Regions from separate parts of the Paraburkholderia sp. BR10872 genome, predicted to be linked through region 1. Evidence: riboswitches for the same ligand, from Rfam matches in the RefSeq annotation. Region 1 holds a riboswitch; each other region holds the start of a gene.
What was found. Region 1 has a riboswitch for cobalamin ahead of AB4Y43_RS34750 (TonB-dependent receptor). Riboswitches for the same ligand answer to the same signal wherever they lie in the genome.

Region 1 (7,156 bases):
TCCACATGCCGGCAAACGATACGGCGGCGTCGAACCAGGTGCGTCCGCACATGGGCGTCCAGAGCGTGGACATCGTCCAGCCGCCGGGCATCGGCGTGCCGCCCATCGCCTGCATCGAAGCGCACCGGACGAACGTTGCCGCCGCGCTCGCCGCGAAGACCAGCGACGCAACGCCGAAGAAAACCGCGCGCGGTATACCGCCGCGCAGCCGTACCGTCATGCCGACGTTATCCATGATGCGCCTCAGCTCTGTGCGTACTCGTCATGCCGGTGCCACCAGATGCCGGCCTCGTTACGTCCCTTCGGCGCGCGGTCGAGCCACTGGTACATGCCCCACACGCCATCGAGACCGCGGGCATAGGTCGAGTACGTGTGATAGACCACGCCGTCCTCGAGCACGAATGCGCTCAGGCCCGGACGGTCGCGCGTATAGGTCGCCGCGTCGGTGCCGCAACTCGCCGCGAACTCGGCGACGGGCGCGGGCGGCGGATTCATGTCCATGGCGTGGCCGCTGCGCGCATAGTTGTATTCGATGTCGCCCGCGCGCTGCTGCGCCGTGGTGAACGCCACGTTGAAATCGAAGTTGAAGTCGTTGCCGTTCGACGAGGCCCACGGAAAATGCCATCCCATGCGCTTGCGGTAGGCGAGCAGCTTCGCGAGCGGCGCGCGCGACACCGCCACGAGCCGCACGTCGTGATTCGCGAGATGTACCGCGATGCCGTCGAAACCATCCGCAATCGAGGAACACGACGGACAGCCCGCCGCATAGTCCGGCCCGAACATGAAGTGATAAACGAGCAGTTGCGAGCGCCCCTTGAAGAGATCGGCGAGCGTGGCGCCGCCCTCTTCGGTTTCGAAGCGATACATCTTGTCGACGCGCACCCAGGGCAGCGCCTGGCGCTGCTGCGCCAATGCGTCACCGCGCCGTGTGTGCTCCTTTTCGGCCGCGAGCAGTTCGATGCGCGCCGCGAGCCAGTCTTCGCGTGTTCCTGTGGTATGGGTTGCCATTGCCTGGTCCTCCTATGGGTTGACTACGGTGGCGGCGTGCTGGGGGTACTGCCGCGTCGTTCGATCGATGATTCATTTGATCGCCGTGTTAGATTAGGTCCGGACCGAGAAGGAGGGGGAGTGACAAGTGTGGCGGGATTCCCATGACCATGGATTCGCTGATCACGGCTGCCGCGCGCGCGCTCGCGGCCGGTGATCCGCTCGGCGCGCTGAACCGGGTCGCGTTGCGCGACGACGCGCCCGCGCTCGCTGCGCGGCATCGCCATGGCGCAGCTCGGCGACTTCGCGCGCGCCAAAGCGCTGCTGCGCAGCGCGGCGCGCGGCTTCGGCGCGCGCGAGGCCGTCGCTCGCGCGCGCTGCGTCGTCGCCGAGGCCGAAATCGCGCTCGCTTCGCGCGATCTCGGCTGGCCGACCGATACGCTCGCTGCGGCGCGGCAAACGCTCGAAGCCCATGGCGACCGCCTCAATGCCGCGCACGCGCGCTACCTGGAAATTCGCCGTTTGCTGCTGATCGGCCGGCTCGACGAGGCTGGGGGCATGCTTTCCGAAGTCGATCCCGCGCCGTTGCCGCCCGCTTTGCGCGCGGCGCATGAGCTGATCGCCGCCGGCATTGCCATGCGGCGCATTCAAACGCAAGCGGCGCGGCAAGCGCTCCGCGCGGCCGCGCGCGCCGCGCGTGAGGCGGGCATCGCGGCGCTGAGCGCCGAGATCGAGAGCGCAGCGCTGCTGTTGACCTCACCGGCGGCGCGCCTCATCGCGCGCGGTGAAGAGCGGGTGTTGCTGCTGGAAGACGTCGAGGCGCTGCTCGCCTCGAAGGCCCTCGTCGTGGACGCGTGCCGCTACGTCGCGCGCGAGGGTCCAACCGTCATCGAACTCGCAAGACGGCCAGTGCTGTTCGTGCTCGCCCGCGCGCTTGCGCAGGCGTGGCCCGCCGACGTGCCGCGCGATGCGCTCATCGCCCGCGCCTTTCGCACGAAGCACGCCGACGAAACGCACCGCGCCCGCCTGCGCGTGGAAATCGGCCGCTTGCGCACGCTGATGCGCGACGTGGCCGAGATCGGCGCGACCCAGCAGGGCTTCGCGCTGGCGCCGCGCCACGCGAGCGAAGTGGTGGTACTGGCGCGGCCCGTGGAAGAAAAGCACGCCGCCGTGCTGGCTTTTCTCGCCGATGGGCAATCGTGGTCGAGTTCGGCGCTGGCGCTCGCGCTCGGCGCGAGCCAGCGCACCGTGCAGCGCGCGCTCGATTCGCTCGCGGCGGCGGACAAGGTGCAGTCGTTCGGCTACGGCCGCGCGCGCCGCTGGACCACGCCGCCCGTCCCCGGATTCGCGACGACCTTGTTACTCCCCGCCCCGCTGCCAGGCGATTAGGATGAACGCCTGTCCCTTCATTCAACGAGGAAACCATGAAACGAACGACTGCCGAAATCGTCCGCGAGTACGGCCCTTTTCCCGGCATCGAGAAGGTGGGCGGGGTCACGTACGACGGCAAACGGGTGTGGTTCGCCGTAGGCGAGCGCATCGCGTCGCTCGATCCGCAGAGCGGCGAGACGCAGCGCTCGATCGACATCGCGGCGCACGCGGGCACGGCTTTCGACGGCCGGCATCTGTTTCAGATCGCCGAGGATCGCATCCACAAGATCGACCCCGAAACGGGCCGCGTGCTCGCGACGATTCCCGCGCCCGGAGGCGGCGGCGACTCGGGGCTCGCGTGGGCGGACGGGACGCTCTGGGTCGGGGTGTATCGCGAGCGCAAGATCCATCAGGTCGATCCGCAGACGGGCGCGATCCTGCGTACGCTCGAATCGAGCCGCTTCGTCACCGGCGTGACGTGGGTGGACGGTGAACTGTGGCACGGCACCTGGGAAGGCGACAAGAGCGATTTGCGGCGTATCGATCCGGGCACGGGCGAACTGCTGGAACAGCTCGACATGCCGCCCGGCACCGCCGTTTCGGGGCTGGAGTCCGATGGCGGCGAGCAGTTTTTCTGCGGCGGCGGGAACAGTGGGAAGATTCGCGCGGTGCGGCGTCCGAAGCGCGAGGGCTAGGCGAGCGGGTGCGCAAGAAACTTATGAGCACCCGCTCGAGCGCAACGCTCAGAACGCTCAGAACGTATAGGTCACCTTGCCAAACGCCGTGCGCCCCAGCGTGTTGTACCCGTAGGCGGTCACATACTGCCGGTTGAACACGTTTGCCAGCGTGGCCGATAGCGCGAGATGCGCATTGACCTTGTACGACGCGCGCAGGCTCACCGTCGTCCACGAGGGAAGGTAGATCGTGTTGAGCTGGTCGTCGAACGTCGAGCCGTTATACAGCAGCGAAACGCCGGTGCTGAGCGCGTGGAGCTGGAACTCGTCCCACGTGTGATCCACGCTCAGGCTCACCGTCTGGCGCGGGCGGCGATTGAGCCAGGTCTGGTCGGTCACGTCCTGCGGATTCAGAATCCCCACCGTGAGGCTCACCGGCGTGTACTGGCCGAGCGTGCCCTTGTACGAGAGGTCGAGACCCTGAATGTGCGCGCGGCCCACGTTCACGGGCAGGAAGGTATGCGAGTTGTACGTGATGAGATCGTGCACGCGCGTGTCGTACACGGCCGCCGTGAACGTGCCGATGGACGTGGTGGCATCGAGCGCGGCTTCGACCGAGTCGCTGCGCTCGGGCAGCAGGTTGGGATTCGAGTAGCCCGGATAGTAGAGGTCGTTGAACGTCGGCAGGCGGAACGCATTGCCGTACGAAACGCGCGCCGTGTAGACCGGCGTGATGGCCCACGAGAGCGCGACGTTGCCCGTATTCACCGATTGCCCCTGCACGATTTCGTGCCGCCCCGCCAGAAACAGCGTGACGGGTCCGAGCGTGGACGACTGATGCATCGACACGGCCGAATCGTTGCGCGCGGGCAGCCCGCCCGGCACATCCACGGGCAGGAACGCCAGCTCGCGCGTGTAGTCGTAGGCGAGCTTGGTCTCGCCGTCGAGCGGCATGCCGAAGAGCGTATGGCCTCTTTCCTGATGCGTGATCGAGGTGGAGGTGGAAAAGCGCGTCGAGTCGATTTCGTCGGTCGGGATCGTCGGGTCGTTCGAATAGAGGAACTGACGGTCCGTCGCGTAGCCCACCGACTGGTCGAGCTGCGTGGTCGGCGTGATGTCGAGGTGGAACGCGAGACCGGTCGTGAGCTGCGTGTCGCGCTGCCGGTCGTTGCCTCCCGCGTTGTCGTAGGAGAGATCGGAGCGGTGGTAGAGCGCGAAGGTCGAGATCGACCAGTTGTCGTGCGCGTAGCCAAGGCGCGCGTCGAGGTTCTGCGCGTGGTATGGATTGCGGCCGTCTTCGTGGCCGTAGGCCCCGGGCTGCGTCGCGTCGATGCCCGCTGTGTTGTAGTCGTGCAGGCCCAACGAGTAGGTGAGGCCGCTCAGTGCGGAAAGCGGCCCTGTCGAGCCGATCGAGCCCGAGGTGCGCACCTGCGAGTCGAAGGTCTTGTTCGATCCGCCGCCGAACGAGACGGTGGTCTGGTTCGGCTGGTTCGACGCATGGCGCGTGAACAGTTGGACGACGCCGCCCACGGCATCCGCGCCGAACGAGGCGGCGGCGGGACCGGAGATCACCTCGACCCGGTCGAACGAGGCAGTCGCAAGATCGGCCCATTCGGCCGTGCCCGTGGTGACGGAGCCTATGCGTATTCCGTCGATGAACACGGCCACCTGGTCGGCCGACGAGCCGCGGATGCTCACCCCCGTGTACGACCCCGGGCCGCCGGTCTGCGAGACGGTGACACCCGGCAGCGTGGCGAGCGCCTGCGCGATGCTGGGGTCGACGGGGGACACGCGCTCGAGGTCTTCGCGCGTAAGCACCTGGGTGGTTGCATAGCGCTGATCGAACGATTGTGGCAGATGCTGCGCGTCGCCCACGACGAGGATATTGGGCAGCGTGGTGTCGCCGCCGGCTTGTTGCGGCGCCTGGGCGGACGATGCATTGGCGGCATTGGCGGCATTGGCGGCGTCGGCGGCATGCGCGGTTTGCCACGCCCAGGCGAGCGCGGCGGAAGTCAATACGAATTGGCGAAAGTTCATGATGCGGTGGCTGGAAACAGCTCCTGAAATACGGGCTGTCCGTGCAACGGGCGATCGCCACGCGGGCGGTGCTTGCGCATTGGGGATCCCCGCCCGCTGCGGCTGCTGGACTCGGTTGATGGCAGGTCTCCTGGCTCGCGGGTCGACATCCGCAGCCGGCCTTCCCGGTTTCCCAGTGGCCTTCTCTGGCATGGACTCGCCGCTTACAGTTGCGGGGGCAGCCGCAGTCTTGCACTGCGTTCCCTTTTGATCCCGTCGCCGGGAACCATCAGGGCGCAAGGGTAAGGGCCGCGCAATCGGTGCGTCAACCTTTGACGAGCGTCGTGTGGCAAAAACACCCGGTTTGGCTGCTTCCGCAACTTACGCTATCCTTGCGGCTGTTTTTCGCGCGTAGGCGCTGCACAAGCGAAACGCAGCAGGGAAGCCGGTGAGAATCCGGCGCGGTCGCGCCACTGTGACCGGCGGTCAATCGAGCCAGAAGTCAGACCTCGCTACGTCCTCGCCGCATCGAGCGGGGGCGGACGGCGCTCGTCCACGCAATCCCACCTACACAAACAAGAAGACTCATGAACAAGAACATTCTCGCCGTCCTGGGTGGGACGGCATTGGCATTCACCGGCGCTGGCGCCTCGGCGCAGCAGGTCACGTTGTACGGTGAGATGGACGCGAGCGTCGACTATGTCAGCGACGTTGGCGGCCGCACCCAATATCGTGCAGGCTCGGGTCTTGTCGACGGCAGCTTCTGGGGCCTGCAGGGCACTGAGGACCTCGGCGGCGGCAACGCCGCGATCTTTCGCCTCGAGCGCGGCTTCTCGTCCACCTCTGGCGAAGCCTTCAACGACCATCCGTTCTACGTTGGTCTGCAATCCGAACGACTCGGCACGATTACGCTGGGCCGCCAGTACGACACGATGCACGACTACTTCGCCCCGTTCACACTAACGGGCGGCGCAGGCGGCACGGCATTCGCGCATCCGTTCGACAACGACAACGCCAACAATTCGTGGCTCGCCTCGAACGCCGTGAAGTACGCGAGCGCAACGTACGGTGGTTTCAGCGCCGGCGCGATGTACGCGTTTTCGAACGAGGCGGGGCGCTTCGCGCAAAATCGCGCTTACGGCTTCGGCGTCCATTACGAAGGCGGCCCGTTCAGCGCAGGCGTGGCGTGGATGCACATCAACGGACGCGGCGCCTCTTCGGTGGGTGCGTACGATACATCGGTGCTGCCGGGTGCGGGCCTCGTGCCGACCGAGGTCGCGGTGCAGCGCGAAGACACCATCGGCGCGGGCATGAGCTACGCGCTCGGCGACGTCACGCTTGGCGCGGCCTGGTCGCGTTCCATTCATACCCGTGTCAGCGAGGCCGACGGCGGCGCGCCCTTGCCTTCGGTCGCATTCAGCAATTACGAAGTGAATGCGCTATGGCAGGTGACGCCCGCGTTCTCGCTGGCGGGCATGTATGCCTACACGGGCGCGACCTCCGCGCATTGGCATCAAGGCGCGCTGCAGGCCGGCTATCAACTGTCCAAACGCACGGACGTTTATACCGAGGCGATCTATCAGCGCGCGTCGTCCGGTGCGCTTGCGATGATCAACACCTGCGACCCGTCGGGCGGCCGCAACCAGGTGCTCGTGGCCGCGGGCATCCGGCATCGCTTCTGATGCGTAAAAAAGGCCCCGAACCGTTGCGATTCGGGGCCTTTATACTGCGTGGCTACGTCACGAAGCCGAGAGCTTCACCGAAACGCCGGTCGAAGAATAAACCGGCGTGGCCTTGAAGCCATCGACCGTGACCGTCGCGAATTTCACCGATGCGCCGTTGCCGTCGATCACGTCGATCGTGTCGCCCGCTTTCGGCGTATAGCCGTTCACGAACTTCACATGCAGCGTGCCGCCCGCCACCGTGAGCTGGCCGCCCACACGCAGGCGTCCGCCGCCGTTGCCGTCGATATCGAGTTCGAGCGTCGTGCCGTCGAGCTGCGTGTACTTGCCCGCCACCGTCAACGGTGCGCTCGTCGCCACGGTCACGCCGCCGCCGGACCCGACGTACACGTCGCCGTTGCCGAAGGCCGTGGTCGACGCTGCAGC
Region 2 (7,156 bases), on a different contig from region 1:
AGGCCTGCTCGAAGCGCGCAAAGCCTTCGTCGAGGTCCGCTTCGGGAATGATGAGCGAGGGCGCGAAGCGCAGCACGTCCGGCCCGGCAATCAGCATCATCACGCCGCGATTCGCGGCCGCCCCGTTGAAGTCCTTGGCGCGGCCCGCAAAGCGCGCATTCAGTTCGGCGCCGATCAAGAGCCCCTTGCCGCGCACTTCCTTGAACATGTCGAAACGCTCGTTGAGTTTCGCGAGCTTGCCGCGAATCGCTTCGCCGCGTGCACGCACGCCCGCCAGCAGCGCCGGATCGCTCACGAGCTCGACCACCTTGCCCGCGAGCGCGGCGCCCAGCGGATTGCCGCCATAGGTCGTGCCGTGCACCCCCACCTTGAAGTGGGCGGCAATCGCTTCGGTCGTGAGCATCGCGCCAATCGGGAAGCCGTTGCCGAGCGCCTTGGCCGTCGTGAGGATGTCGGGCGTGACGCCCGTCTCTTCGTAGGCATAGAAGTGGCCCGTGCGGCCCACGCCCGTTTGCACTTCGTCGAAAATCAACAGCGCGCCGTGCGCATCGCACGCCTCGCGCAGCGCGCGCAGGAACGCGGGATCGGCGGGAATCACACCGCCCTCGCCCTGCACCGGCTCGACGATCACGGCGCAGGTCTGCGCGCCGATGGCGCGCGTGGCCGCTTCGATGTCGTTGTACGGCAGATGCGTGATGCCGCCCGGCACGGGGCCAAAGCCTTCCGAATACTTGGGCTGGCCGCCCACGCTCACGGTGAAGAACGTGCGGCCGTGGAACGACTGCGTGAACGAGACGATCTCGAACTTGTCGGCGCCGTGCCGATCGAAGGCCACGCGGCGTGCGAGCTTGAGCGCCGCCTCATTGGCCTCCGCGCCCGAGTTCGCGAAAAACGCGCGGTCGGCGAACGTGAGCGCTTCGAGCTGGCGCGCGAGACGCAGCACCGGCTCGTTGGTGTAGCCGTTGCCGATGTGCCAGAGCTTGCTGCCTTGCTCCTGCAGCACGCGCAGCAGCTCCGGATGCGCGTGGCCGAGCGAGGTCACGGCAATGCCGCAGGCGAAGTCGATGTAATCGCGGCCCTCGGTGTCCCACACGCGCGAGCCGACACCGCGATCCGGCACGAACGGCGCGGGCGAGAAACACGGCACCATCACTTCGTCGAAGGTCTTGCGGCTCACAGTCTGGTCGTTCATGGCGATTCCTCTATTACTCAGTGCGTGTCGAATTCGGGGTCGGTGTGCGTTCGGGCCGCGCCCTTTCGCTTAGTTGGCTTTGCATGAGACGGGACCAAGCGCTCAAGCGCCAGGTCCCGTCGACACCTGTGCAGTGTAGGCAAGCTCGCGGCAAACGTCTTGCGCAGGCGCGACGCGTTTTTTCGTACGGAACCTGCAAGTCCGCGCGTTTGCTGCGCCGCGGCCAGTTTCACTGGACTTCCGGGCGCTCCACGAGCGCGCCCGCGCGCGGCACGGCGGCGGCTCCGCCGTGCTGGCGCTCGATCCAGTTGCGGCGATCCTCGCGCGGCGTCACGCCGAAACGCTCGCGATACGCATTCGAAAAATGCGCAGCCGACGAAAACCCGCACGCGAGACTGATCTGCACCACCGACTTGCTGGTGCGCTGCAACTGCGAGCGCGCCTTGGCAAGACGCAGGCCCAGGTAGTACTTCGACGGCATCGCGCCGAGGTACTGGCGAAAGAGCCGTTCGAGCTGACGACGCGACACACCCACGAGATTCGCGATCTCGTCGGTCGTGAGCGGGTCCTCGATATTCGCCTCCATCAGCTTGAGCGCGTCGTTCAGGCGCGGGTGCCGCTCGCCGGGCGCGGTCACGAACGGAATGCGCTGGCGCTCGTCGCCGCTGCGCAGCGTGCTCGCGCCCAGCGCGTCGGCGATGCGCTCGGCGAGTTCCGGGCCATGGTCGCGGCCGATCATCGCGAGCATGAAGTCGAGCGTGGCCTGGCCGCCCGAGCAGGTCGCGCGGTCGCGGTCGATTTCGTAGATGTGCTGCGTGACGATGGTGCGCTCGAACTGCTCGGCGAACTGCTGGAAGGTCTCCCAGTTCGCGGCCACGCGGTAGCCCTGCAACTGTCCCGCCATCGCGAGCCACCAGATGCCATGGTGAATGCCCGTGACGAGCGGCGTGCGCTGCCCCACGCGCGCGAGACTCGCGAGGAAGAGCCGGTAGTCGGCGAACTGCTGGTAGCGCTCGGTCACGACGATGAGCCAGTCGGCCGAAACGGCGTCGCCGAACGCGCAGTCGGCGGGCCACTGCGCGCCGCCCGCGAGCGGCACAGGCCGGCCGTTCCATGAGCACATCTGCCAGCGGTACAGCGCGCGGCCGTCGATCTCGTTCGCGAGATTGAGCGCGTCGACGATCGGGCCCACGCCCGACATCGAAACGGGCGGGAGCGCGACGATCGCCACCTGGGTCGTGCGGCCGGCGCGCGCGAGCGGCGCCTGGCCCCCGGGCGCGGCGGCCGGAACTGAAGCGGGAGGAAGAGCGGCGGAACGGACCATCGGCAAGACGCGGCGCGAGACTGAACGCGCCGCTTACTTGAGACTGCCGGAGAGGAACTGGCGCAGACGATCGCTCTTCGGCGCGCCGAGCACATCGGCGGGCGCGCCCTCCTCCTCCGTGCGCCCCTGGTGCAGGAACATCACATGATTCGAGACGTTGCGCGCAAAGCCCATTTCGTGGGTGACGACGATCATCGTGCGGCCCTCTTCGGCGAGCTTTTGCATCACCTTGAGCACTTCGCCCACGAGTTCGGGGTCGAGCGCCGAAGTCGGTTCGTCGAACAGCATCACGTCGGGATGCATCGCGAGCGCGCGCGCAATCGCCACGCGCTGCTGCTGGCCGCCCGAAAGATGCGACGGATATTGCTTCTCCACGCGGGGCGCGAGGCCCACTTTCTCCAGATACTGCCGCGCGCGGTCCTCGGCTTCCTTGCGCGGCACGCCCAGCACGTGGATAGGCGCTTCCATCACGTTCTCGAGCACGTTCATGTGCGACCAGAGGTTGAAGTGCTGGAACACCATCGCGAGCTTGGTGCGGATGCGCTGCAACTGCTTGTGATCGGCCACGTCGAGGTCGCCGTTGCGGCCCGCCTTCGTGCGCACGGCCTCGCCGTCCACGACGATCTCGCCCGCGTTCGGCTTCTCGAGGAAATTGATGCAGCGCAGGAAGGTGCTCTTGCCCGAGCCGCTCGCGCCGATGATGCTGATCACGTCGCCCTTCTTCGCGTCGAGCGAGACGCCCTTGAGCACCTCGTTGTCGCCGTAGCGCTTGTGGATGTCGCGCGCGACGAGCTTGCTATCTGAGGATTGCGTCTGAGCCAAGATGGTCTCCAGTTTCCGGTGAATCAGCGGGTGCGCACGGCGAGATGGCCGAGCCAGCGTTTTTCGGCGCGGCGGAACGCGGCCACCAGCACGAACGATACCGCACAGTAGATCAGCGCCGCGAGGCCGAACGACTCGAACGAGCGGTAGGTGGCCGAGTTGGCGTCGCGCGCGACCTTGAGGATGTCGGGCACCGTCGCGGTGAAGGCCACCGTGGTCGCGTGCAGCATCAGGATCACTTCGTTACTGTACAGCGGCAGTGCGCGGCGCAGCGCCGAAGGCAGAATCACGCGCCAGTACATCGTGAACGGGCTCATGCCGTAGGCGCGAGCCGCTTCCACTTCGCCGTGGGTGGTCGCGCGAATCGCACCCGCGAAAATCTCCGTCGTATACGCGCAAGTGTTGAGCGCGAAGGCGAGCACCGCGCAATTCAGGCCGCTGCGAAAGAACGCGTCGAGCAGCGGCTCCGAACGGATGAATGCGAGACTGTACACGCCCGTGTAGATGAGCAGCAACTGCACGTAGAGCGGCGTGCCGCGAAACACGTAGGTGTAGAAGCGCACCGGCAGCGAGAGCCAGCGGCGGCTCGAGACGCGCGCCACGGCGAGCGGCACCGCGCACACGAACCCGAAGGCGACGGAGATCACGAGCAGCCACAGCGTCATCGCGAGGCCCGAGACATGCTCGCCGTCCCAGTAGAGGAACGCGCGGCCGAATTGCTGGATGATTTCGTTCATGACGGCCTTGTCCTCACAGTTGCGCGTGACGCACGCCCACCGAATAGCGGCGTTCGAGCCAGACGAGCGCGAAGTTCGAGAGCGTGGTGATCGCAAGGTAGATGAGCGCCGCGATCACGAGGAAGAAGAACAGGTTGAAGGTGCTGCGGCCCGCGTCCTGGGCGGCCTTCACGACATCGGCGAGACCGATGATCGAGACGAGCGCCGTTGCCTTCACGAGCACCTGCCAGTTGTTGCCGATGCCGGGCAGCGCGAAACGCATCATCTGCGGGAAGAGGATGCGGGCGAACACGCGCGCGCCGCTCATGCCGTAGGCGTGCCCCGCTTCGAGCTGGCCGCGCGGCACTGCGAGAAACGCGCCGCGGAACGTTTCGGTGAAGTACGCGCCGTAAATGAAGCCGAGCGTGACGACGCCGGCCACGAACGGATCGATATCGATCTGCGCCATGCCGAGCGCGTCGGTGGCCTCGTTCACGCCGATCTGGATGCTGTAGAAGAGCAGCAGCATCAGCACGAGGTCGGGCACCGAGCGGATCAGCGTCGTGTACGCGGTCGCCACGGCGGCGAGCGGCCGGTTGAACGAGAGCTTGGCCGCCGCGCCAGCCAGACCGAGCAGCACGGCCACGCCGAGCGAGAGGAGCGAAAGTTCGATGGTCTGGATCGTGCCGGCGAGCAGCACCGGGCCAAAGCCGTAAAGGATCACGCGCGTCTCCGGAACAAAGTTGTTTTGTCGTTTCGGGCGGCCTCGCGCGGCACGTGGGCGCCGCTGAAACCGATGAACTGGCGCGGATCGTCTCAGTGCAAAATGGATTGCTCAAACTCGTGCGGCGCGGATATTGCAGTGCAGCATTGCCGCGCGACGCGTCGGCGCGTGCGGATCAGGCCCGCACAGCCGCGGGCGCGATGCTTTTGAAAGGCGAAAAAAAATGCCCCGGCACGCGAGGCGCGCGGGGCATTTACGCAAGTTTGGGGTCGCTTTTTCGATAGGCGCGCGATGTGCGCGCTGCGGCCCCGGCGGAGCTTATGCGGCGCGCGTTTGCGTGCCGCGTGCGCTGCCGGTACGGGCGTTCGCGCCGAGCAGCTTTTCGGCGAGCGCGCCGAAAAGCAGACCGATCGTCGTCCAGAGAATGAACTGCATGCCGATCGACACCGTGCGGAACTTCCACAGCAGCACGGCCGGGAACGCGGCGGGCACCTCGTTGATCGTCGGCAACGCGAGCTGGATCGCGCCGATCACGACGACGAACAGCACGAGCGCCACGATCGAAGCGTTCCAGAGGCCAAGGCGCGGCACGAACGCGGCGCGCACCTTGAGCGAGAACACCGACACGGCGATCGAGATCGCGATCATCAGGAAAAAGAGCCCGGTGCGATAGCCGATCGTCTCCGGGTCGCCGACCGAGGGCGGATTCGCCGGATACTTGATGTTCGGCACCAGGTAGATCGCGACGAAGGCGGCGAGCGCGAGCCAGGCCGAGAGCGCGCGCGGCGAAAGACGCCCCACGCGACCATTGGCATACGCGAAGACGAGCGCAAAGAGTCCGCCGATCGACGCGCCATAGACCATCACGCCCGTGAAGAGACCGACGCTCGCCTGGGTCTTGCGGCTGACGATTTCGGGCTCGGGCGCTTCGCCCTTCGCGGCGTCGGCTTTCTCCTCGAAGGAGATCGCCTGATCGACCTGGGGCTCGCCTGCGATCTTCGCGAAGCCGAACGTGAGAAGTCCCGCGGCGATGCCTGCGAGCATGCCGCGCACCAGCAACTTGCCAACCATGGTCAGCTCCCGGTCAGTGGCAGGGGAAGCCGAGCAGATGGCGGCCGTCGTGAACGAACTCGTGGACGTACATGCCCGGGAAGATCGACGTGGCGCCCTGCTCGGCGCCCACGAAGTACAGGGCCAGCAGCAGCATCAGGCCGCCGAAGATCGCCCAGGGCAGGATGTCTCGCAGCGCAATGGGCGCCGGCGCGGCCGGGGCGTGCTGCAAGGGGAATGAGGTTTCGGACATGCTGACTTCTCCTGGGGTTACGCGCCCCGCTAGTCGTTGAAAGAGTGGTTCACGACGCGCAGGTCTGACTTCCGTTGCTTCGATGTTTTCGACGGCAACCAGTTACAGTGGCGCGACCGCGCCGGACTTGCACCGGCTTCCGCGTGTCGTGGAGCCCGTATTCTACGCGCTGCGGCGGCCGGCCGCGGCCCGGATGTCAGCCAAAGAGTAGTGAAGCATAAGGAAAAGCATGTCGACGACAGTCTGGCTGGTGAGCCATGCGGCGAACGCTGCTCTGCGCTCGGGCACGTTCCCGCACGTGCCTGAAGTGCCTGTTGCGGGTGAAGACGCCGAAGCAGCGCTCGACGCGCGCGTACTCGAGGCGCTTGCCGCCTGGCGCGAGCGCTGGCACGCGGGGCTGGCCGGTGGTAATCGCAATGGCGAGGTGCCGCGTGCGCTCACGAGTCCCGCCGCGATCGCCCGCGCGAGCGCACGCGCGGCAGGCTTCGCGGGGGCAACGCCAGCTGAAGCGCTCGCCGAAACCGCCTTCGGCGCGTGGCAAGGTCAGCGCCTGACGGATCTCGCGCGTGAAGCGCCCGAGGCCCTAGCGGCCTGGACGCGCGATCCGGGCTTTCGGCCGCCAGGCGGCGGCGAATCGTTCGACGATGTCCGCACGCGCGTCAGCGCCTGGCTCGATGCGGTGCCCGACTCGGGGCACAACGTGGTCGCCTTCACGCACGCGAGCGTGATCCGGGCGGCGATTCTTCACGCGCTGGGCGCGCCGTCGGCGGGGTTTCGCTCGATCGAAATCGCGCCGCTTTCCGTGACGGCCCTACGCCGCACAGAGCACGGCTGGGTTTGGCTCGCGGCGATGAAGTGAGGACCGGAACGGCGCTACCGCCCTGCCCTCGCCGTCGCCGGCATTCTGGATCGGTAGCCAGAAGCGCTCTAGTCCAGCCCCAGCTGTGCCTTGATGGCCGGCATCATGTACTGCACGGCTGCGCGCCCTTCCTCGATGGCGGGCGCGGCGCGATGAAAGTCGAAGATCCCCATGCCGCCCAGGCGCGGCTGGATCAGCACGTCGGCGGGCTCCCCT
Region 3 (7,156 bases), on a different contig from region 1:
ACCGCTGCGAGCCGTGGTGGACGCGGGCCTTGCCACGGCGCAGCCCAATCGACCGTGGCCGGATCGACGAGATGATCGATGCGCAGGTCTCGCGCGAGCGCATCGATGAGACCTGCATTCGCGCCCTGCCCGTCCCCGCATGCGTATCGTCCGAGCGCGAGCAGCGTGTCGCGCCGCTGCTGGCCTTGCGGCGATTCGCCGAACGTATGCAGGCCGTCGCGAATCTGCGCTTCCTTCAGCTCGCACAGGTAAGCGTCGGCGCGCGTGAGCAATTCGTCTTCGGCAGCCTGATCCTGCGGCGCGGCGACGCTCAATTCCTCGTGCAGCCGATGCTCGATGATGGTCGCGAGTATGGTCTTGCGCAGCAGCTTCGCGCGGCGCGGGTCCACCATCAATGCTTCGTAATACTCATCGACCTGACGCTCCAGGTCTTGCAGCGGTCCGTAGTTTTCAGCGCGCGTGAGCGGCGGCATCAGGTGATCGATGATCACGGCCTGGGCGCGGCGCTTGGCCTGGCTCCCCTCGCCCGGATCGTTGACGATGAACGGGTACAGATGCGGCAGCGGCCCGAGCGCCATGTCGGGCCAGCAGGTGTCGGCGAGCGCCACGCTCTTGCCCGGCAGCCACTCCAGGTTGCCGTGCTTGCCCACGTGCGCGATGGCGTCGATGCCGAAGGTCTCGCGCAGCCAGAAGTAAAACGCGAGATACGCGTGCGGCGGCACGAGTTCGGCGTCGTGGTAGTTCGCGTAGGTGTCGTCGCCGCGCGAGCGCGAAGGCTGAATGCCCACGAACACCTGGCCACAGCGCCAGCCCGCAATCATGAAGCGGCCGCGGCGCACGGTGGGGTCGTCCTCCGGCACGCCCCAGCGCGCGATCAGCGCGTTTTGCGCCTCGGCGGGCAACTGCGAGAAGCGCGCGCGGTAATCATCGAGGGAAAGACTCTGCCATGCGGGGCGCAGCGCGCGGGTGTCGGGATCGTTCGTCACGCCCTGCGTGAGGATGCGCATGAGCGCGTCGCCGTCTTCGGGCAGATCGGCCACACGATAGCCTTCGTCACGCAGCATGCGCAGGATGCCGACCACCGAGGCCGGCGTGTCGAGTCCCACGCCGTTGCCAATGCGCCCTTCGCTCATCGGATAGTTCGCGAGCACGAGCGCGAGTTTCTTCTCCGCGTTCGGCAGGCTGCGCAGACGGCACCACCGGCGCGCCAGTTCGGCGACGAACGCCACGCGCTCGGCATCGGGCTGATAGCGCACGACATCGACCTGCGTCTCTTTGCAGTGGTATGCGAGGCCCTTGAAGCTGATCGCACGCGTAATCACGCGGCCGTCCACTTCGGGCAGCGCGATATGCATGGCGATGTCACGCGAATTCAGGCCGTGATTGTCCTTCACCCAGTCTTCGCGATTGCCGCCGCTCAGGATCACCTGGAGCACGGGCGCGTCGCCGGCGAGCGCAATCGGTTCGGGGTCGTCGAGCGACGAAGCCGCGAAGGCCGTGGTATTCAGCACGAGCGAGACGTCGTGCTCGGCCGCCAGTTGATCGAGCACGTCGCGGCTCAAAGTGTCCTTGAGCGACGTGATCGCAAGCGGCAGCGGGTTCAGGCCGCGCGCGAGCAGCGCGTCGATGAGGGCATCGAAAGCGGCGGTGTTCGCCGCCTGCAGATGCGCCTTGTAAAACAGCAGCGCGACGACCGGCGCGCCAGGTTGCCAGCGCGCGCGCCATTCGTCGATGGTCGCGACGTCGCGCTGCGGGCAATAGAGCGCAGCGGCGGGCAACGCAATGGGCGGCGCAGGCTCGCTGCCCCAGTCGAATGCGCGCCACGCGAGCGCACGCAGGAACGATTCGGCGTTGGCCGCGCCGCCTTCGCGCAGATAACGCCACAGCGAGCGGCAAAACTCGGGCTCGGCGCGGCTCTTCGCGATGAGATTGGGGTCTTCCTGCAAGTCGCCCGAAAACATCGCGAGCAGTTGCCCGCGGCGCTCGGCTAGCGAGACGACCTGCTCGATGCCATATGGCCAGTACGTTTCGCCGCCCAGATGATCGACCACCACCACGCGCGCGTGCTGCAAGACATCTTCGACGTAGAAGTCCACCGACGCGGGCTGGCGCAAATAGGTGACGTTCGCAAGCCGCACGCTCGGAAAACCTGCGGGCAAGCGCGGCACGACGCTCGCCAGCAGCGCGAGCGTCGTGTCCGCCGAACTGAGCACGACGATCTCGGCGGGCTGCTGGTCGATCCGGATAACGCCCTGCGTGTCGTCGACGAAGCCGCCAGGCGTAGTGCGCAGCAAATGCATGGGACGGCCTCGTCTAGCTGGGTGCGATCACTTCGCGCCCGCGGTCTGCACATTCGCCAGTGCGATATCGAAGGCCGCTTGCAGCGTCGCGCCATCGAGATCCTCTCCGATCAGCACGAAGCGGCTCGCAAGCGGCTGCGCCGCGCTTTCCTGCGCGTTCCAGCGGCGGTCGAAATAGCTGTCGAAGCGGCGGCCCACGCCTTGAATCACGAGGCGCATGGGCGCACCCGGCAGCGCGGCAAAGCCCTTCACGCGATAGATCGTGTGCGCATCGACGAGTTGCTGCAGCGCCTCGATCACAGTCTCGCGCGAAGCCGCATTGCCCGACACCACAACCGAATCGAACTCGTCATGATGATGATCGGGATCGTCGGCGGAACCGTGATGGTCGTGCCGCAGATGAATGCTCTCCTCGGAGGCCGCCTCGAGCCCGAGCAGCGTATGCAGATCGAGCTTGCCGTGCTGCGCGCGCACGATCTTCACCTGCGGCGGCAGCTCTTCGCGCAGCTCGGCGATGAGCGCGTCCTGGCCCGCAACGTCCAGCAGATCGGTCTTGTTGAGAATGATGAGGTCGGCGGCCGAAAGCTGGTCTTCGAACAGCTCGTGCAGCGGCGACTCGTGATCGAGGTTCGGGTCGGCGCGGCGCTGCGCGTCCACGGCCCGCGGATTTTCAGCGAACTGGCCGCTCGCGGCGGCGGGGCAGTCCACCACGGTCACGACCGCATCGACGGTGAACGCGTTGCGGATCGACGGCCAGTTGAACGCCTGCACGAGCGGCTTGGGCAGCGCGAGACCCGAAGTTTCGATCAGCACGTGATCGACATCGCCGCGGCGTTCGAGCAGTTTCTCCATCACGGGGAAGAACTCTTCCTGCACGGTGCAGCAAAGGCAGCCGTTCGCGAGTTCGTAGAGCTGGGCTTCCGTTTCGTTGCCGTTCTCGTCGCAGCCAATGCCGCAACCGCGCAGAATCTCGCCGTCGATACCGAGTTCGCCGAATTCGTTGACGATGACCGCGACGCGCAGGCCGCCCGCGTGCTGGAGAATGTGACGCAGCAACGTGGTTTTACCGCTGCCGAGAAAGCCCGTCACGATCGTGACCGGAATCTTGCGCATTTGCATGAAGTGCTCCTTCGGCGCCAGGCCGTATCGAGGGGCATGGTGCGTCGCGCCTGCCGTTCGTGCGGGTGCCGTGTTGCGCACACGCGCGTATCCATGGAGACGCTGTCACGCGCAACGATCCAACAACCTGCAGGGGACGAACGACCAGAAACGCACCCGGGCCTCGCCCGGCTGACGCATGAAAATCACGGACCCGGCACCGCATCCCCGCAGCGCGAATCCCACGTATCTGGCCGGTATCCGGACTGACGAAACACCGCTTCGCCTTCCCGCGCGAGCGGCCTTGCGGCCGGCTTGCACAGTGGCGTGGACTGCGTAAAGCATGGAAGCGGTTTGCGGCATTCGTGCGAACGCCGCGCTCGTTGTACCGTTGCGGGTGCAGTTCAGGTTGGCCATGCCCGAGGCGGGATGGCTCCCTGATTCCCGTTTAACTGCGCGCGCATTATGAATCGCGCGCGCGAGCACCAGAGTGCGTGCGAGTGTAGGCGCGGGGGGCCCGTGCGTCAAGGAAGGCGTGGGAAGCCGCAAAAGCGTGTGCTATCGTAGCGCGCATCCGGCGCCCGCCGGAACGCGACGCTTTTGCTCGTTTTGCCCCTGCGGTCACGCCTTCGATCGACGCCCTCGCCGTGAATCCTGCCGAAAATCGCGCCTCGGGCGCAGCCTCATTCGAAGCCACGCCGGAACCCGCGCAGCGCGTGCCGCCGCTTGCGCTCGGCATCGGCTGCCGGCGCGGCGTGACGCTCGCGCAGGTCGAAGCCGCGGTGCGCGCCGCGCTCGGCGCGTGGCCTCTCGACAGCGTAACGGCCGTGGCAACGCTCGATGCAAAAGCCGGCGAACCCGCCTTGCACGCGTTTTGCGCGGCACATGCGCTGCCGCTGCACACGTACACGCGGGAGCAACTCGCCGCGACACCGATACTGGCGCCCCCCTCCGCAGCCGCGCAAGCGCAGTTCGGCGTAGACGGCGTGTGCGAACCCTGCGCGCGTCTGGCGGCGGGCGGCGCTCCGCTCGTGCGCGGCAAGCTGGCGCTCGACGGCGTGACGGTCGCAATCGCAGGCATTCTGCCAAACGACGCAAATGCGGACGCGAAAGCGCCGCAACCAAACCAATCCCGATGATGAAAACCGATCCCGAATCGCACCAACGCATGACGCAACGCCGCCGCGAAGGCCACGAGAAGAAGCAGGCCGCCGCGACGCACGAAAAGGGCCTGTTGATCGTCAACACCGGCAACGGCAAGGGCAAGAGCACGGCCGCGTTCGGCATGGCCGTGCGCATGCTCGGCCACGGCATGAAGCTAGGCGTCGTGCAGTTCATCAAGGGCGCGCTGCACACGGCCGAACGCGATTTCCTCGGCAGCGTTGCTCACTGCGATTTCGTGACGATGGGCGACGGCTACACCTGGAACACGCAGAATCGCGACGGCGACATCGCCACCGCGCGCAAGGGCTGGGACGAAGCGAAGCGCATGATCGAGAGCGGCGAGTACGCCATGGTGATCCTCGACGAACTCAACACGGTGCTCAAATACGAGTACCTGCCGCTCGACGAAGTGCTCGGTGTGATCGCCTCGCGCGCGCCGCACGTGCACGTGGTCGTGACGGGCCGCCATGCGCCCGACGCGCTGATCGAAGCGGCCGACCTCGTCACGGAAATGCGCCTCGTGAAGCATCCGTATCGCGAGCAAGGCGTGAAGGCGCAAAAGGGCGTGGAGTTTTAAGCGCATGAGCGCAACGGTTGCCTGCCCCGCGCTCTTCATCAGCGCGCCCGCTTCGGGCCAGGGCAAGACCACGCTCACGGCTGGCCTCGCGCGACTACACCGGCGCGCGGGCCGACGCGTGCGCGTCTTCAAGACCGGGCCGGATTTTCTCGACCCGATGATCCTCGCACGCGCGAGCGGCGCGCCCGTGCTCTCGCTCGACCTGTGGATGGTGGGCAAAGAAGCGTGCCGCGCCCTGCTCGCGCAGGCCGCGCGCGACGCCGACCTGATCCTTATCGAAGGCGTGATGGGCCTGTTCGACGGCACGCCGAGCAGCGCCGATCTCGCGACCGAGTTTGGCGTGCCGGTGGCCGCCATCGTCAGCGCGAAGTCGATGGCACAGACCTTCGGCGCGATCGCGTTCGGTCTCGCGCATTTTCGGCCGGAAGTGCCCTTTCACGGCGTGCTGGCGAACCGCGTGGGCTCGCCGCGCCACGCGCAAATGTTGCAGGAGGCATTGCCCGCCGACGTACGCTGGCTCGGGCATGTTGCGAGCGAAGCGACGATGGCGCTGCCCGATCGCCACCTCGGCCTGCATCAGGCCGCTGAGATCGGCGACCTCGACGCGCGCATCGAACGCGCCGCCGACGCGCTCGCGCAAACCGCGCTCGCCGAATTGCCGCCTGCGGTGGCATTCGCCGATCCTTCGCACGACGAAACGATTGCACGCCGGCTCGAAGGCCGTCATGTCGCCATTGCGCGCGACGCTGCGTTCTCGTTTCTCTATCCTGAGAACATCGCGTTACTCGAGATGCTGGGTGCGACTGTAAGTTACTTCTCGCCGCTCGCAAACGAACTCGCGCCCGCCGGCGCCGACGCGATCTTTCTGCCAGGCGGCTATCCCGAGCTACATGCCTCGACGCTCGCGCACAATACGCAGACCGCGAATTCGTTGCGCGCGCATGTATCCGCGGGAAAGCCGCTCGTCGCTGAATGTGGCGGCATGCTCTATCTGCTCGATGCACTGACCGACGTGGAAGGCACGCGCACGCCGATGCTCGGCCTGCTGCCCGGCGAGGCGGTCATGCAAAAGCGTTTCGCGGCGCTCGGCATGCAGCAGCTCGACGGCGCGCATGGCGCGCTACGCGGCCACACGTTTCACTATTCGCGCGTCGCCACGCCGCTGGCGCCCGCGCTCAGGGCACACCACGCACAGACCGGCGCGCCGGGCGAGGCGCTGTACCGGCACGGCTCGATCGCTGCCACCTATATGCACGCTTACTGGCCCTCCAACCCGGCTTTCGCGGCCGCACTCTTCCATGGCACAGCCCTTTGACGAAGCCGAACGCGCGGCGGTCTACCGCGCGATTTACGAGCGCCGCGACATGCGGCACTTCGCACCGGGCCCGATCGATCCCGCGACACTCGCGCGCCTGCTCGACGCCGCGCATCACGCGCCGAGCGTGGGCTTCATGCAGCCGTGGCGGATCGTGCGCATCACGGACCATTCGGTGCGCGAGCAACTGCACGCGACGGTCGAGCGTGAGCGCATTGCAACCGCCGATGCGCTGGGCAAACGCCGCGACGAGTTCATGAAGCTCAAGGTGGAAGGCATGCGCGATTGCGCCGAGGTGCTCGTGGTCGCGCTGATGGACCGCCGCGAAGCCCACGTCTTCGGCCGCCGCACGCTGCCCGAGATGGACCTCGCCTCCGTGGCGTGCGCGATCCAGAACATGTGGCTCGCGGCGCGCGCCGAAGGGCTCGGTATGGGCTGGGTGTCGATCTTCGACGTCGACGAGGTGCGCACCCTGCTCGCCATGCCGCCCGGCGCCAAGCCGGTGGCGATCCTCTGCGTGGGTCAGGTCGACGCGTTCTACCCGCAGCCGATGCTCGAAATGGAGAAGTGGGCCGAACGCAAGCCGCTTGGCGAATGCGTGTTTGAAAACCGCTGGCCGCAGGACGAGCCGGCCAGCGTGGCCGAAGCGGCGCCGGACACCCCCGGAAAGTTGCCCTGAACTACTGCTGATTGACGGGTGAG
Region 4 (7,156 bases), on a different contig from region 1:
GCCGTGCACGACGACGAAGGGTACGCCGTGGCTTTCGGCTGCAAGCTGCGCCTTGGACTCGGCCGCGCCGACGAAGCCGACGGGAAAGCCGAGGATGAGCGCGGGGCGCGGAGCGCCGGCGGCAATCATATCGAGCAGATAAAAGAGTGCGGTGGGCGCATTGCCGATCGCCACGACGCTGCCTGCGAGATGCGGCCGCCACAGTTCGAGCGCGGCTGCCGAGCGCGTGTTGCCGATCTCGCGCGCGAGATCCGGTACAGCGGGACCGTCGAGCGTGCAGATCACGGCGTTGTTCGCCGGCAAGCGCGCGCGCGTCACGCCATAAGCGACCATTTTCGCGTCGCAGAGAATCGGCGCGCCGCCCGCGAGCGCGTTGCGGCCCGCTGTGCCCGCGCCTGCGGAAAATGCGAGGTCGGCGGCCACATCCACCATGCCGGATGCGTGAATCACGCGCACGGCAAGTTTTTCGAGGTCGGCGGGAATGCGCGAGAGGTCGGCTTCGGCGCGGATCGTCGCGAACGACTCGCGATAGATCGCCTGGCCGTCGCGAATGTAATCAGACATCTTGGTTACTCCGGGGCCGCTGCGCGAGTGCAAGCGCAGCGGCTTCGATCGTCAGGTTGCGCGCGATGAGTTGGCCAAAGCGCTGGACGAAGCCGCTTTGCGTGTCGTCGCGCTGGTACAGGTCGTAGTGGTCCGGGGTGCTGGCGAGCAACGTGAACGGCGCGCAATGCGCGGCCGCGCAGGAGCGCTCGCAGCCGCTCAGGTGGGCTTCGGCGTCGGGCGGCAGCATTGCGGCGAGGCGCTGTGCGTCTGCCTTCGTGTCCGCGCGGCTTTTTGCACATCCCGTCGAGCCCGTGCACGCGACGAGGCGCGCGAGCGGGTCGGCGCGGGAGGCGATGAGACCGAGCGCGTCCAGGCGTTCGAGCGCGGCGTGCATGGCGTGCGCGGGCACATTCGGCAGCAGGACGCCTTGCCAGGGCGTCACGCGCAATGTCGCGTCGCCCGAGTCTTCCGCGAGCGCGGCAAGTGCGCGCAGCGTTGGCGCGTCGATACGGCCGAGAGCGGGCTGCGCGCCCACGTAGCCGCTGCCGTCGGCGTGCAGCGCGTATGCGCCGAGGCGCAAGCCGGCGGGGCTCGCCGCGCGGCGCCAAGCGGGCAGCGTGGCGTCGTCGCGCGTCAACGTGAAGTCGCCATGCTGTTGCGCGCGCTGTAGCAGCGCGTCGAGCGAATGAGTGGCGAGGACGTCGCGCATGCGTGTGGCGGCCGCGCCCGCGAGATCGAGGAACGCATGCAACAGCGCGCGCATCGATGCGCAAACGTCTTCGGCCGCGAGCGTGCCGACTGGCCGCGCCGTGGGGCGACCTGCGAGGCCCACTGCGAAGCGCACCGTTGCGCCATCATGCAGCGCGGCGAGCCAGATGTCGTGCGGATGCTCGAGCGTCGCCACACGTTCACCGCCGTCGAGTAGCAACGCGAACTTGGGCGAGAGTGCGGCGAAGCGTGGCTCGCGCTGCATCATGTCGATGAGCGCAGCGGCGAGTTCCGTCGTGTCCCACAACGCGTCAGGGTCGAGGCCCGCGAGCGGGCTCAGCATCACGTTGCGCAATTCGTCGGCGGCGCATGCACGCTCGACCGGGCTCGCGGCGTCGATGCCGGCAGGGCCGAGGCCTGCGTCGATCAGCGCGGCGCTCAATGCCGCTTCTTCGCCGGCGCGCACGCCGCGAATCTGCACGTTCGCGCGATTGGTCAGTTCGAGTACGCCGTTCGCGTGCGTCGACGCTGCGTCGGCGAGGGCCCGCGCACGCGCGGCGCTCAGCGCGCCGCCAGGCAGGCGGATGCGGCACAGGCCGCCGTCGCGCGCCGCGACCACGCGCAGGAGCCCCGGGCACGCCGAGGGGCGGAGCACGGCCAATGCGGCAGCGGGCGAGACAGGCTTCGTTTCGTGTTTCAAGGCATTACCGGGTAAGCATCACGCTGGAGCGGCGCGTTGCCCGCACGGCAGGCGGGAAACGGCAGCGGTATCGGTACACCCCGTCCGATATGGGTTCGCGCGAACAGTCGGCCGGCAGGTCTCCTGGCTCGCAGGTCGTGAGCCGCATCGGCCTTCCCGGTAAAACCAGTGGCTCGGGTGGATGCGGTCTCGCTGCTCACAGTCGCGGGGCGGCCACAGCTTGCTGTGTTCCCTTTTTGCGATCCGGAGTTGGCGCTTCAGCGCTTGCTCCGGTCTCATGCAAAGCTGCCTTAACGGCACCGGCGGACACGGTATTATGCCCGTTTTCACGCGTGCTCCACCCCACGATCGGGCTGCGGGCCGTGGCGGTGTAGGGAAACAGGCAACCAAACAGGCAACGGCGGGAGAGCGAATGCAGGGCACGCAGGCATGGCTGACGGTGGTGGGCATCGGCGACGATGGATACGCGGGGCTCGGGCGCGACGCGCGGCGCGTGCTGTTCGACGCGGCCATCGTGACGGGTGGCGAACGCCATCTGGCGATGCTGCCCTCGCGCGTGCGTGCACGGCGCGAAGCGTGGCCCCAGCCGTTTAGCGTCGAGGCGCTGCTTGCGTACCGCGAGTCGAATCAGTCCGTATGCGTGCTCGCGAGCGGCGACCCCATGCTGTTCGGCGTGGGCGCGACGCTCGCGCGCCGCGTGGTGCCCGGTGAAATGCGCGTGCTGCCCGCGCCGTCGTCGCTCTCGCTCGCGGCGGCGCGCAAGGGGTGGGCGCTGCAAGATACGGCGATGGTCTCGCTCGTCGGTCGTCCGCTCGATGCGCTGCGCCGCCATCTCTACGCGCGCTCGCGCGTGCTCGCGTTGAGCGCGGATGGGCGCACGCCCGCGGCGCTTGCCGCGTTGCTCGCCGAAGCGGGCTTCGGCGCCACGCGTCTTGCCGTGTTCGAGCATCTGGGCGGCCCGCTCGAACGCCGCATAGAAGGCCGCGCCGATGCGTGGCACGTTGAAGAAGCCGCGGCGCTCAATCTGGTCGCGTTCGAATGCGAAAGCGATAGTGCGCAGACGCCCGCGCGCGGCTGGACGCTCACGCCAGGCCTCCCCGACGACGCCTACCGACACGACGGTCAGATCACGAAGCGCGACGTGCGCGCGCTCACGCTCGCGCGTCTCGCACCCACGCCCGGCGCGTTGCTGTGGGACGTGGGCGCGGGCAGCGGCTCGATCGGCATCGAATGGATGCGTTCGCACGCCGCTTGCCGCGCGATCGCGATCGAGGCGAACGCCGAGCGTCAACGCTTCATCGAGCACAATCGCGCGGCGTTGGGCGTGCCGGGTTTGCAACTCGTTGCGGGCCGCGCGCCCGACGCGCTCGCAGGGCTCGCCGCGCCAGACGCGGTCTTTATCGGCGGCGGCGTGACCGTACCCGGCGTGCTGGACGCGTGCTGGGCGGCGCTCGCGAGCGGCGGGCGGCTCGTCGCGAACGCGGTGACGTTGCAGAGCGAAGCGGCACTCGTGGCATGGCGCGCGCAGCACGGCGGCGCGCTCACGCGCGTCGGCATCGGCGAGGCGCAGCCGCTGGGCGGCTTCGACACCTGGCGTCAGGCCTTGCCCGTCACGCTTTACGAGGCCGTCAAGCCATGACGGCGCGCATCCTGCTGCTCGGCGGCACCGGCGATGCGCTGGCGATCGCGCGCACGCTCGGCCCCCAGCACGTCTACTCGCTCGCGGGCCTTGGCCGCGTGCCCGCCGATCTCGCCTGCGCGGTGCGGGTGGGCGGCTTTGGCGGAGCCGAAGGGCTCGCGCGCTTTCTCGCGGACGAAAACATCACACTGGTTTTCGACGCCACGCATCCCTATGCCGCGCAAATCAGCGCCAACGCGGCGCGTGCGTGCGAAGCGGCGCACGTGCCGTACTGGGCGCTGCGGCGTGCGCCGTGGCAGCCGCAGCCCGGCGACGACTGGCGCATGGTGAGCGGCTGGGCCGGCGTGGTCGAAGCGGTCATGCCGTTCGCGCGCCCGCTCTTCACGCTCGGGCGCGAGCCGCTTGCGCATCTGAACGAGGTGCCGGAGCATCAGCACTGGACGGTCCGTTGCCTCGAAGCGCATCCTGGCCACGCCCGTGCGCGCATCATCGACGCGCGCGGGCCGTTCACGGCCGTTGGCGAGCGCACGCTCTTTACCGAAGCGCGCATCGACGTCGTGGTCAGCAAGAACAGCGGCGGCGCGGCGACCGAAGCGAAGCTCGCCGTCGCGCGCGAAATGGGCTTGCCCGTGGTGATGATGCAGCGCCCGCCGCTGCCCGACGCGCAACGTGAATTCACGTCGGCGCAAGCGGCAATCGACGCGCTCGCGAACCCTATTCAGCGGAGTTTCCACGCATGACCGTTTTCTTCATCGGCGCGGGGCCGGGCGATCCTGAACTGATCACCGTGAAAGGCCAGCGCCTCGTGCGCAATTGCCCCGTCATTCTCTACGCGGGCTCGCTCGTGCCGCCCGCCGTGCTGGAGGGCCACCGCGCGCACAAGGTGGTGGACACGGCGCCGCTCACGCTCGACGAGATCGTCGCGTTGCTCGAAAACGCGCATGCCCAGGGCTTCGACGTGGCGCGCGTGCATTCGGGCGACCCGTCGCTCTATGGCGCGATCGGCGAGCAGATCCGGCGGTTGCGTATGCTCGGTATTCCTTATGAAGTCGTGCCCGGCGTGACCGCGACCGCCGCGTGCGCGGCGGCGCTCGGCAGCGAACTCACGCTGCCCGGCATTTCGCAGACGCTCATTCTCACGCGCTACGCCACCAAAACGTCGATGCCCGAAGGCGAGCAGTTAGGCGACCTCGCGCGTCACCGAGCGACGCTCGCGATTCACCTGGGCGTGCGCCATATCGCGCGCATCGTCGAGGAATTGCTGCCGCACTACGGCGAAGATTGCCCGGTCGCGGTGATCTATCGCGCGAGCTGGCCCGACGAGGAACGCGTAACGGGCACGCTCGCGGATATCGCGCAGAAGGTGCTCGCTACGGATATCGAGCGTACCGCGCTCATTCTCGTAGGGCGCGTGCTCGCGGCGGAGGGGTTTGCGGAATCGACGCTGTATGGGGCGCAGAAGCGCCACGACTAGGAAAGCGCGCGCAAGTGCGCGCGCAGCTTGTCCACCTCGCCCTCGGCGAACTCCTTTTCGATCTCCTCATGCGTTTGCTGCCATAGCGGAAACGCAGCATTGAGCAGCCGATGCCCCTCGTCCGTGAGGCTCAGCAGACGGCTGCGCTTGTCTTCCGGGTCCTGCTCGATGACCACGAGACCGCGCCGCTCCAGCGGCTTGAGTGCGGCCGTGAGGGTGGTGCGGTCCATGGCGAGCAGCGACGCCACGTCTTTCATACCGGGCGGATGCGGCCGGTTCAGCGACATCAGCAGCGAAAACTGCCCGTTCGTGAGATCGAGCGGACGCAGCACGTCGTCGAAAATGCGCGCGAGATTGCGTGCCGCCCGCTGCATATGCAGACACAGGCAGCAATCGCGCACCAATAGCGTGGTTTCGAAGGGAAGTTTCTTTGCGCGTGCCATGTTGCAATTATGTTGATATCAACCTATGCTGTCAAGGCCGGATGGGCGACATACCGTTGCTCCCGTTTTCAGACCAGCAACCAGACCAGCAGTTGGAGGACACATGAGCGATCAGAAACTGTTTCTCGCTGTTTTTCTCGGTACCAAAGACAACGCGCGCATGAAGGGATGGGCGGCGCTTTCCGAAGCCGATCGGCACGCGAAGGAAAAGGAGGGCATTGCGGCCTGGCACGCGTGGGTCGAAAAGCACAAGGCATCGATCGTCGATATGGGCGGCCCGCTCGGCAAGACGAAATCGATTGGCGAGCATGGCATCGCAGACACATCTAACGCGCTAACCGGCTATACCGTTTTCCGTGCTGCATCGCACGAAGAGGCTGCGAAGCTGTTCGAAGGCCACCCGCACTTTTCGATTTTTCCGGGCGAGGCCGTCGAGGTGATGCCCGTTCTGCCGATTCCCGGTGTGTGAACGGAGGCGCGTCATGAAACTCTATGGTTTTGCCGGCACGCGTTCGCAGCGCGCGCTATGGGGCCTCAAGGAAGTCGACGCCGATTTTGAATTCATCTCGGTCAATCTGCTCGCAGGCGAGCACAAGCGGCCTGAATACCTGCGCATCAATCCCGCAGGCAAGGTGCCCGTGCTGATCGACGGCGACCGCGTGATTCCCGAATCGGCTGCAATCGTGCTGTATCTCGCGGATAAATATCCAGAGAAGGCGCTGTTGCCCGCGGATCTCGACGAGCGCGCGCAGGCGTATCGCTGGACCCTGTTCGCGGTCACCGAACTGGAGCAGCCGCTCTGGAGAATCACGCGGCATTCGTTTCTGTATCCACCGGAAAAGCGCAGTACCGCCGATATCGAACTCGCGCGGGAGGACTTCAGCAGCATGGCCGCGGTGCTCGAAAGGCACCTCGAAGGACGCGAGTTCATCGTCGGCAACAAGCTTTCGGTCGCCGACTGCGTGACGGTGTATCTGATGGACTGGGCCCACGAAGTGCAACTGCTGGAGGGCTTCCCGCGCTTGCAGGCGTATCTCGAACGCCTCTACGCGCGTCCCGAGGCGCCGCAGCGCATCGCCGAAGCGCGCAAGGCGGCATAAATGGAAAACGGCCCAATCGGATCTCGCCGATTGGGCCGCCTCGCTACCGCGTTACGCCAACTCAATGCGCCCGCGCATGCTCATGATCCACATGCGTGCGCGGCTGCGTTACCGTACTCACCACCACTAGCACGATCACGTTCACGAACAGCGCAAGGAAGCCGATGTTGACGTCCTTGAGTGCGTCCGGCGCGAACGGAATCAGCTGAGCCACGCTCACATGCGTGAGCGTCGTGACGATCACCACCAGCACGCCCGCCACGATGCCGCAGAATGCGCCTTGCTTCGTTACGCGATTGCGCGCGGAGAGGCTGCACACCATCGCCGGGAACAGCTGCGTGACGAAGTTGTAGCCCATCAGGAGCAGCGCGACGATGGTGTCCCCGCCATTGAGCGTGAAGCCGACTGCCACGAGCGCGATCACCGGCACGAAGGCGCGCGCGAGCTTCGCGACTTGCGCGTCGTCCGCGCTCTTCGCGAGGCCGCCGCGATAGATGTCGTTCGCGAGCAGCGTCGAAGCCGTGGTGAGGATCATCGAGCCCGGCA

Region 2: linked by a shared signal. The riboswitch ahead of AB4Y43_RS39005 (CbtB domain-containing protein) and the one ahead of AB4Y43_RS34750 (TonB-dependent receptor) in region 1 are both predicted to bind cobalamin.
Region 3: linked by a shared signal. The riboswitch ahead of cobW (cobalamin biosynthesis protein CobW) and the one ahead of AB4Y43_RS34750 (TonB-dependent receptor) in region 1 are both predicted to bind cobalamin.
Region 4: linked by a shared signal. The riboswitch ahead of cobG (precorrin-3B synthase) and the one ahead of AB4Y43_RS34750 (TonB-dependent receptor) in region 1 are both predicted to bind cobalamin.

Annotation. Positions count from the first base shown of each region.
Region 1 covers NZ_JBFRCN010000065.1:7,160-14,315, forward strand. Annotated here, with positions in the region: gene AB4Y43_RS34730 (DUF2182 domain-containing protein) at 1-235, opposite strand, end outside; gene AB4Y43_RS34735 (DUF899 domain-containing protein) at 244-1,008, opposite strand; partial or broken gene AB4Y43_RS34740 (helix-turn-helix domain-containing protein) at 1,158-2,376, shown strand; gene AB4Y43_RS34745 (glutamine cyclotransferase) at 2,412-3,053, shown strand; gene AB4Y43_RS34750 (TonB-dependent receptor) at 3,111-5,069, opposite strand; cobalamin riboswitch at 5,172-5,354, opposite strand; cobalamin riboswitch at 5,445-5,579, shown strand; gene AB4Y43_RS34755 (porin) at 5,636-6,730, shown strand; gene AB4Y43_RS34760 (phosphatase PAP2 family protein) at 6,788-7,156, opposite strand, start outside.
Region 2 covers NZ_JBFRCN010000096.1:8,323-15,478, forward strand. Annotated here, with positions in the region: gene AB4Y43_RS38975 (aspartate aminotransferase family protein) at 1-1,192, opposite strand, end outside; gene AB4Y43_RS38980 (GlxA family transcriptional regulator) at 1,422-2,393, opposite strand; gene AB4Y43_RS38985 (ABC transporter ATP-binding protein) at 2,550-3,338, opposite strand; gene AB4Y43_RS38990 (ABC transporter permease) at 3,362-4,075, opposite strand; gene AB4Y43_RS38995 (ABC transporter permease) at 4,089-4,778, opposite strand; gene AB4Y43_RS39000 (CbtA family protein) at 5,097-5,849, opposite strand; gene AB4Y43_RS39005 (CbtB domain-containing protein) at 5,863-6,081, opposite strand; cobalamin riboswitch at 6,121-6,266, opposite strand; gene AB4Y43_RS39010 (histidine phosphatase family protein) at 6,311-6,940, shown strand; gene AB4Y43_RS39015 (patatin-like phospholipase family protein) at 7,009-7,156, opposite strand, start outside.
Region 3 covers NZ_JBFRCN010000073.1:19,624-26,779, reverse strand. Annotated here, with positions in the region: gene cobN (cobaltochelatase subunit CobN) at 1-2,300, opposite strand, end outside; gene cobW (cobalamin biosynthesis protein CobW) at 2,328-3,413, opposite strand; cobalamin riboswitch at 3,633-3,903, opposite strand; gene AB4Y43_RS36200 (cobalamin biosynthesis protein) at 4,046-4,537, shown strand; gene cobO (cob(I)yrinic acid a,c-diamide adenosyltransferase) at 4,537-5,139, shown strand; gene AB4Y43_RS36190 (cobyrinate a,c-diamide synthase) at 5,144-6,454, shown strand; gene bluB (5,6-dimethylbenzimidazole synthase) at 6,438-7,133, shown strand; gene AB4Y43_RS36180 (DUF4136 domain-containing protein) at 7,135-7,156, opposite strand, start outside.
Region 4 covers NZ_JBFRCN010000011.1:1,841-8,996, forward strand. Annotated here, with positions in the region: gene AB4Y43_RS11355 (precorrin-8X methylmutase) at 1-564, opposite strand, end outside; gene cobG (precorrin-3B synthase) at 557-1,954, opposite strand; cobalamin riboswitch at 2,050-2,237, opposite strand; gene cbiE (precorrin-6y C5,15-methyltransferase (decarboxylating) subunit CbiE) at 2,367-3,593, shown strand; gene AB4Y43_RS11370 (cobalt-precorrin-6A reductase) at 3,590-4,333, shown strand; gene cobM (precorrin-4 C(11)-methyltransferase) at 4,330-5,067, shown strand; gene AB4Y43_RS11380 (MarR family winged helix-turn-helix transcriptional regulator) at 5,064-5,510, opposite strand; gene AB4Y43_RS11385 (hypothetical protein) at 5,614-5,979, shown strand; gene AB4Y43_RS11390 (glutathione S-transferase family protein) at 5,993-6,610, shown strand; gene AB4Y43_RS11395 (sodium:solute symporter) at 6,672-7,156, opposite strand, start outside.